Regions from separate parts of the Priestia sp. 3CA3 genome, predicted to be linked through region 2. Evidence: riboswitches for the same ligand, from Rfam matches in the RefSeq annotation. Region 2 holds a riboswitch; the other holds the start of a gene.
The links. Region 2 has a riboswitch for S-adenosylmethionine ahead of AC1VNJ_RS14800 (hypothetical protein). Riboswitches for the same ligand answer to the same signal wherever they lie in the genome.
Positions count from the first base shown of each region.

Region 1: it holds a riboswitch for S-adenosylmethionine, as region 2 does, so the genes downstream of both, metE (5-methyltetrahydropteroyltriglutamate--homocysteine S-methyltransferase) here and AC1VNJ_RS14800 (hypothetical protein) in region 2, are expected to answer to the same signal.

Region 1 is NZ_JBXENJ010000002.1:663,265-667,758, forward strand. Features, by position in the region: gene AC1VNJ_RS08620 (acetate uptake transporter) at 1-569, opposite strand, end outside; gene metE (5-methyltetrahydropteroyltriglutamate--homocysteine S-methyltransferase) at 712-3,006, opposite strand; cobalamin riboswitch at 3,157-3,345, opposite strand; SAM riboswitch class I at 3,425-3,535, opposite strand; gene AC1VNJ_RS08630 (hypothetical protein) at 3,616-3,867, opposite strand; gene AC1VNJ_RS08635 (hypothetical protein) at 4,125-4,295, opposite strand; gene AC1VNJ_RS08640 (metallophosphoesterase family protein) at 4,453-4,494, opposite strand, start outside.
Region 2 is NZ_JBXENJ010000005.1:124,242-128,735, forward strand. Features, by position in the region: gene AC1VNJ_RS14790 (GNAT family N-acetyltransferase) at 1-215, shown strand, start outside; gene AC1VNJ_RS14795 (amidohydrolase) at 263-1,417, shown strand; SAM riboswitch class I at 1,481-1,582, shown strand; gene AC1VNJ_RS14800 (hypothetical protein) at 1,651-1,893, shown strand; gene AC1VNJ_RS14805 (M20/M25/M40 family metallo-hydrolase) at 2,360-3,973, shown strand; gene AC1VNJ_RS14810 (VOC family protein) at 3,992-4,494, opposite strand, start outside.

The sequences.
Region 1 (4,494 bases), on a different contig from region 2:
CCGTAGTGAGTATTTAATACAGCCGCGGCAGATCCATAGAATGAAAACAGAGCAATTAATAGCTCTGAGACTGCTGCTAGTAAATGTGTGTATTCATAGGCCACATCAAATGTACTTAGCGATAATCCAATAAATAAGAAATCAATTAATACAAAAATAATAAATAATACTTTATGAGTGCCCATTGCTCCAACCGTCATAAAAACGCTGAAAATTAAGTAGCCGACAAAAGCAAATGCGAGCTGCTTCGGATCCGCTTCTTTTGCGAGCGCTTCCCCAAATGCGCCAAGCTGAATAAGCCATGTCATAGCTACACCTAGCCAAAATAAACCGAAGGCACCAAAAGCCGTTGCGCCGAAGGTATTATTATGTTTGAAATCTTGCATAGACGCAATTAGCTGTCCTATCCCGCCTAAAAAAATTGCCCATGGCAATACCAATGAAACACCATCGGTTACCCCAAGCTTTTGAAACGATGCAACAAGTGTCACCATGGCAAGTCCGAATAGGCCTAGCGCTGATGGATCCGCTGTTACAATTTTAACGTGCTGCGTGCTGTTGTTACTCATGTTGTACCTCCCTGATTTTAAAAACACCTTTAAAAAGATACAAAAATCTACGGGAAGTGTCAATGGATATTTTTGGCCTTTAAAAAACCCATAAGACCAAGCAGTGTAGCGTTTACACTGCTTGGTCTTGACTTTCTTGTTATTAAGCGTTTTGTAATAAATTTTTTCTTGTTTGTTTTGCAGACTCAACCATCACTTTTAAAGCTTCCACCGTCTCGCTGATTCCTCTTGTTTTAAGACCGCAGTCGGGATTAATCCAAAACAATGCAGGATCAAGCACTTTTAGAGCGCGGTCAATGTTTCGTGTCAGCTCTTCAAGCTTCGGTACGCGCGGGCTGTGGATATCATATACGCCAAGTCCAATTCCCTGGTTATACGTATGTTTTTCAAACGCATAAATTAATTCACCGTGGCTTTTGGACGTTTCAATGGAAATCACGTCGGCATCAAGCGCTTTGATCGCATCAATAATCTCTTCGAATTCCGAATAGCACATATGCGTGTGAATTTGCGTCTCGTTTTGCACCGATACCGTGGCTAATTTGAACGCGTACACCGCGGCGTTCAAGTAGCTTTCCCAGTTTTCTCGTTTTAACGGCAGTCCTTCACGCAGCGCCGGTTCATCTACTTGAATCATTGAGATGCCCTGACTTTCAAGTGCTTCCACTTCTTTTCTAAGAGCAAGCGCAATTTGATTTGCCACGTCGTAGCGCGGGATATCATCACGCACAAATGACCAGTTTAAAATCGTAATCGGCCCCGTCAGCATTCCTTTAACAGGCTTATTGGTTAGAGACTGTGCGTAGACCGTTTCTTTGATCGTCATCGCCTGCTCGTACGAGACATCTCCGTAAATAAGCGGCGGCTTGACGCAGCGAGAACCGTATGATTGCACCCAGCCAAACTTCGTAAACTGAAAGCCTCCTAATTTTTCACCGAAGTATTCAACCATGTCGGTACGCTCAAACTCTCCGTGCACAAGAACATCTAAGCCGATGTCTTCTTGAATTTCAATCCATTTTTTGATTTCAGCGTTAATGTACGCTTCATATGCTTCATCGCTTAACTCTCCTTTACGCCACTTCAGACGCTCTTTTCGCACTTCTTTTGTTTGCGGAAAGCTTCCAATTGTTGTCGTTGGAAGAAGCGGCAGTTGAAACGCTTCTTGCTGAACACGTTGACGTACGTCAAACGGCGCTTGGCGCTCTGCTTTATAGCTGTGCAGCTGCTTCAGCTCTTTTTGCACGTCTTGGTGATTTCGAAAAGATGATCCATTTAATGCTTGAATCGCCTGTTTGCTTACACTTATTTCTTTTTCAATTGCTTCTTTTCCTTGCTGCACCGCTTTTGTTAAAAGCATGATTTCCTTTAGCTTTTCATCTGCAAAAGACAGCGCGTTTTTTAGAATTGGCTCAATGGTTTTTTCGCTTTTCACCGTGACAGGAACATGTAATAAACTTGATGAAGGCTGCAGAATCAAACGGTCTTTTGATACGGCTTCTTCAATTTCCCTGATTGTTAAAAGCTGTTCGTCCAAGTTTTCACGCCAAATGTTTCGTCCGTCAATCACTCCTGCTGCCAGCACTTTATCAGTTGGAAAACCATATTTATTAAGTGCCGTGAGATTTTCGCCTCGGTCATGTACAAAATCCAATCCAATTCCGTGAACAGGAAGAGCAACTACTTCTTTATAGTAATCTACGCTGTCAAAATACGTCTGCAAAATGACTTTTACATTCGGTGCCGCGTCATGCAGGACTTGATAGACTTCTTTATACAGTGCCAGGTCTTCTTTTGATAGCGTTGTAGCTAAAACCGGCTCATCCATTTGTACCCACTCCACGCCTTCTGCCTGCAGCTCCGCTAAGATTGTTGCATAAAGAGGAACAAACTGTTCAACTACTTTCTTAAACTCACTTTTTTTATATCCTTTTGACAGCTTCACAAATGTTACTGGACCTAAAATAACGGGCTTGCCTTTGATATTCAGCTTTTGTTTTGCTTCTTTGTAAAATTGAAGCGGGCGATTTTCTACAAGTGCCGGCGTACATTCCTCAAGCTCGGGTACGATGTAGTGATAATTTGTGTTAAACCATTTTGTCATCGTAGAGGCTACGGCACCTTTTGTTCCTCGCGCGATGTCAAAATACGTTTCAAGCGATACCGGGCCTCCGTTATATTCAAAGCGCTTTGGCACCAAACCAAACATAGCGGCTGTATCTAACACGTGATCGTATAAGCTAAAATCGCCGACTGGAATCAGTTCAATTCCTGCGTCACGCTGTTTTTTCAGATGCCCAAGACGAAGAGCTTCAATTTCCTGTAGAAAGATATCTTTCTCTAGCTTTCCTGCCCAAAACTGCTCAAGCGCTTTTTTCCATTCTCGTTTTTCACCAATTCTTGGATAACCTACATTTGAACTTTTTACACTGCTCATTTTTTCCACTCCCTGTATATTTTTTTATCGCTAAACTAAAAAATCTCCCTTTTCGAAATGAAAAGAGAGATGATACGCATACTTAACTAAAGTTGAGATAGCCTGTTTTTCTCAACACGTATTCCTCACTCCTCTCTATATCCCGTAGAGCTTAAGTGCATACAACAGGCAGGTCTCCTGACTTAGGTTCATCGCTTCCTATCCCTTCCCATTTCAACATGAAACAGTGGTTAATAAGTTGCTCCCCATTACAGTGGCGGGACCGCGCCGGCTTTTCACCGGTCTTCCCTTTTAAGCTGCGTACATTCGTTACACAGCACCTGATGCATTTCTATGAAATTGTTCATTCAAAACACCTTCACATAAAATAAAAAGCCTCTCTATTATGAATAGAGAGGCATAGTATCTATGAAATCCTCTCTTATTTTTCAAAGCTGTACGCTTTGCAGGATGTAGCACCTTTTTAACAAGATTGTTAAATGGTTGCCGGGCTTCACAGGGCCAGTCCCTCCGCCTCTCTCAATAAGAGTTTTAATTGTTTATAATATTTTGAATGTAGAGTCATCTTAACACCTTACATTTATGTTGTCAAAAGAAATTTCAAAAAAATTAGTTTTCAGGAGGCGTTGACGCTAATTTTTGCCTTAACAATTTGTAATCATCTTTTCGATGTGTTTCGATCAAGTCTTTTGCTCCTTGATGATACCCTGAAGAATAAATGTACTCTACCGCCGTTTCGATAAGCATTCTCTTTTCTTCCGCACATTCTCGGTCCATTAGGGGGAACAGTCTACCTAAAAGGTCATTTAAATCTTCCTTAATAAAACGATTGAGTCCTTCTTGCATCTTTTCGTTTGCCATGATAGCTCCTCCATTTGCTGTGTATGTTCTAAGTTTCTATGAACAGGCATTTCACTGTGAATGTTAAGATAAAGTTAAGTCATTAAACAGTATATCAAGTGAATGTTTTTCTTCAATTACATATGTAATACAAATATATGACAAATATAGAGAATATATCATCATTCACTATCTATTATAACGCTTGACTGAGCCTTCTGCTACAAGGTTTCGTACGGTTTTCTAAAAGAGGGTGGACACAACGAAGTGAATCCAATCTAAAGGCAAATGGGATACATGAGCTGAATCGCTTGTGACACCGCAGTTGATTTCCGTACAAGACTTCGCTTTGCGCGGGCGGTCGCTGAGCCTCCTCGTCGCATACACTCCTGTGGGGTCTCACCTGTTCCGCTTTTCCCGCAGGAGTCTTCGTCTTGTTCTCCAATCACCTGCTAGAAAGACTTATACACATGAAATCTACGTTTACCCTAATAAAAAAAATGAACCACTAATCAAGCATCTTGATCAATGGTTCATTTTTCATTTCGTCTAAAACCCTTTTTTCCCAGCCTCTTTTTTTGAACCTAGCTTTCTACTTTCTTGTTTTTACAAACAATTTCTTCGAGGTCGTCCAAAATCCTTCCAAAG
Region 2 (4,494 bases):
TTGGATCTAAGCTGCTGCATCTAGTAGAGGAAGAGGTAATAAAGAATACGTTTAAATCGCCAGGTGTGTCTTTAGGAACAGCAAAAGAACATCCTTGGTTAGTTGAGATGTATGAACGAAAAGGATATGTTCAAGCTAAAGAAAAGTACCTTGCACAAGGCTATACGACCGTATTTCTTTATAAAAAATTCAATGAGGTACACTCTTTGTCTTAAAAGATAGAGAAGTGGTCTAAATTAAGAAATGTGAAAGAGTGATAAATATGACAGATCAATTACTACTAAATACGCTAATAGACATACGCCGTGAGCTGCACCGGTTTCCAGAGCTTTCAATGAAAGAATATGAAACAACTAAACGTATTAAAAAGTGGTTAAAGCACTACGATATTTCTATAGCGGATGCATTCCATTTAGACGTGGGAGCAGTAGCGGAAATTGTGGGAGGAAAGCCGGGACCTACTATCGCTATTCGAGCTGATATTGATGCGCTGCCAATTGAAGAAAAAACCAATCTGCCATTTGCTTCTGAAGTGAACGGTGTTATGCACGCATGCGGACATGATTTTCATACGGCTTCTATAATCGGAGCAGCCATTCTTCTCAAAGAGCGTCAGCAGGAGCTTTGCGGTACGGTTCGATTTATCTTTCAACCGGCCGAAGAAACGGCTTCTGGGGCAAAAATGCTCGTTGAAACAGGTGTGCTCGAAGGAGTAGAAGCGATATTTGGAATGCATAACAAACCGAATCTTCCTGTAGGAACCATTGGTGTCAAATCGGGACCTTTAATGGCAAGCGTTGATCGTTTTGAAATTGACGTCAAAGGAGTAGGCGGTCACGCAGGTATTCCAGAAAAAACAGTAGATCCGATTGCTGTTGCTGGTCAAATTGTTACTAGTTTACAAACCATTGTCAGCCGTAATCTCAGCCCATTTCAAAATGTTGTTGTCAGCATAACTCAAATCCACGGAGGGAGCTCGTGGAACGTCATTCCTGACAAAGTAACGCTTGAAGGAACGGTGCGTACCTTTCAAGAAGAAGCGAGAGAAAAAATACCGGCTCTTATGAAACGAACTGCTGAAGGGATTGGAGCAGCTTTCGGCGCTTCAGTAGACGTTAAATGGTATCCGTATCTTCCTGTAGTAAACAATGATGATACGCTGGAAAAATTGGTTATTAACGCTGCAGAGAATCTTAGTTATCAAGTCGTAGAAGCTGAACAATCGCCTGGAGGAGAAGATTTTGCCGTATATCAGCAGCGTGTACCAGGATTTTTTGTATGGATGGGTACGGCTGGAGAATATGAATGGCACCATCCTTCTTTTTCATTAAATGAAGAGGCATTACTTGTAGCAGCTTCTTATTTTGCTAATCTAAGCTTTGACTTTTTGAATTCATTCCATTACCAAAAAAATTAAAATATTTTTATTTTTCTATTTACGCGGATGGAATTGTTTGATAAAATAAATTTTAAATTAAAAAAGTTATCACGAGTGGACGAGAGATCTGGCTCTTTGACTCCACAGCAACCTACGAATGTAAGGTGCTCCTACCAGCAAAGCATGTGCTTTGGGTGATAAAACGGGTGAAAAACTCATTTTGCATCAAAGCAAAATGAGTTTTTTTTATTTTTCTAAAAGGAGAGGGTTTTATGAGTCATATAGCAGTTGCAGCACATACAGGAGAGAAAGCATTAAAGGAAGCCGTAAAATTATTAGGAAAGCATTATCAAGTAGCTTATCGTGAATTAGAAACATTTTATGAAATTGTGGTCGAAAACCATGTTCGTACATATGCTGTAGGCATAGATATTAAAGATGTACAAAAAGCAAATGAACTAGAAATTTATTCATCATGCTGTTCCAAGCTTGAGCGAGTAGGCTGTCTTTTATAGAAGTCTGCTCGCGCCTCTATTTTTAAAGTGTTTTTAAATAGAAAGCATTTTTTTTGACAATTGAAGAATCTGGTGGGTATATTCATTACTCACTAGGCTTTAAAATTAATCATAAATTGTCGAAATTTTTACACAAATTAAAGGTTACATTCGAAATGAATTGTGGTATGTTATAAAACAAGAATATTTTATGAAAGGAGCATTGAAATGGAAATGTCTCTTGAACATGGAAACGATGCAGGAAGCGAACAGCTTATTGATCGTATCCTAGACTTTTTAGAAGATGACGAAAAGTAAAAAAAAGAGTGTGCGGTGCTAGCCCTAGCCGCGCACTCTTTTTTTATCATGTGCGTCAAGGAAGCGCATACTATGATACATAGGGATAGAATGAAAGGGTCTCTGTCAAAGGGATTGACGAATCGTTTTGTTTGATGGAAAATTTAGAAAAAGGAAAGAGATGAAGGGTATGTCGAACAAAACATCTTTGTATCAAACAAAAGAACAGTTAAAGAAGCTTGTAAGCGAATTGGTTTCTATACCTAGCGTGACAGGAACGATGGCAGAAGTGGAAATGGCTGAATCGATAGCGTCGTATTTATTGAAGCTGCCTTACTTTCAAAAAAACGAGCAAGTTGAGCTTCATTCAACAGGAGACGGGCGATCGATTGTCACAGCTTTTGTTGAAGGGAAAAATACGAATAAAACAGTTGTATTAGTCAGTCATTACGACGTAGTGGATGTACAAGATTATGGACAGTGGAAAAAGGATGCTTTTCACGCTGATACGTTAACGAGTACTTTTTATAATGATATGGAACAAGTTCCGGCGCACGTACAAAAAGATATGATAAAAGGAGACTGGCTTTTTGGCCGAGGAACGATGGACATGAAAGCAGGTATTGCTCTGCATATCAGTATGATTGAACGAGCATGCAACGGAGAGTTTGACGGAAACATCCTGCTTCTGTCGGTACCGGATGAAGAAGTAAATTCGCTCGGAATGAGAAAAGCAGTGCCTGTTCTTTTAGAACTTGCGTGCAAACATCAGCTGGATTTTTCTCTCATGCTAAATGCAGAACCAGTGTTCAGCCGCTATCCTGGTGATCAAACGAACTATGTGTACTCAGGATCGATTGGCAAGATCATGCCAAGCTTTTTGTGTTATGGAAAAGAAACTCATGTAGGGGAACCGCTAGCTGGTTTAAATGCTAATTTACTAGCTTCTTATTTAACAAAAGAAATAGAACTAAACGTTGATTTTTGCGAAAAAGTAAGAAATGAAACGAGTCCACCTCCTACGGTGCTGATACAAAAAGATTTAAAAGAAGAGTATTCCGTTCAAGTTCCGCACTCTGCCGTTGTATTATTTAATTTATTTATGTTAAACCGCTCTCTTAAAGAAGTAACAGATTTGCTGTTGAAATCGGCTGACAAAGCGGCTTTGAATGTAAAAAAACATTATAATAAAGCCGCTAGGCAGTACGCTGCGGGAATGGAGGGTTCATCTCTTGACGTGAACGTATGGACGTATGAAGAACTTTATACTCATGCAGTCAAACAGCACGGTGAAAAATATGTGCAAGAAATGGAAGCGGCACTTTTGGCACAAGAAGATGATGACAGAAATAAAACCATTAAATTAGTAAACTCTTTAGCTGGTTTATGTAAAGAAGCAGCTCCGATGATAGTCTTATTTTTTACGCCGCCTTTTTACCCGGCCGTTTGTTCACATGATGATCTCTTTGTACAAAAGATTTTGTCAAACGTACAGGCAACTGCCAAAGAGCAATTCCAAGTGGAGCTAGTTGAACAAAGTTATTTTGGTGGAATTTCGGATTTAAGCTATGCCAGCCTGCAGCATCCGCTTCATACATTTAACACGTTAGTAGCCAATATGCCTCTATGGAATAAAGGATATCATATCCCGCTAGAAGAGCTAGAGGAGCTGAAGATGCCGGTGCTGAACATTGGACCGCTGGGAAGAGATGCGCATCAATGGACCGAAAGATTAGATGTTCAGTATTCCTTTGAAATTTTGCCTCATTTCATTTATCAAGCTATAAAAGAAGCGCAGAAATAAACATCCGCCTGCGGATGTTTATTTGTTGAATTTAAACGAAGCTCCTTGTACGGTAATTTGTTGCGGTGTTAGAGCGTGATCCAATTCAACCAAAAATGGACGCTCTCCAACTTTTTTTAATGTATCATGGACAACACCTTGGGTTCCGCTGCAAAAAATAAGGTTTCCTCCATTGACATATAGTTTTTGACAACGTGCATCAAGTAAAGAGTCTTTGTAGCTTTCGCCAGACTGAACGTCCAGCAGTTTCGTCCACTTGCTGATGGATTCTTCGAGGTTATGTACAGCACAGTAAATATTTTTTAGATGCAGCTGACCAGCTTGGTGAGAAGAAAGAGCCGCTAGCTTTGGCTTGCGTTTTTCTTCTGATTCACCCCATTCAATAAAAAAAGGAAGAGGCAGGGAATCGTGATCAGCTTCAACAAAACACATTTTCCATTGAAGTCTTTCTCCATCATTGGTTTGACGAGAACCCGCTACAGGACCTTTTACAGTGACGTTCTTGCTTTCCAGCTCTTTTA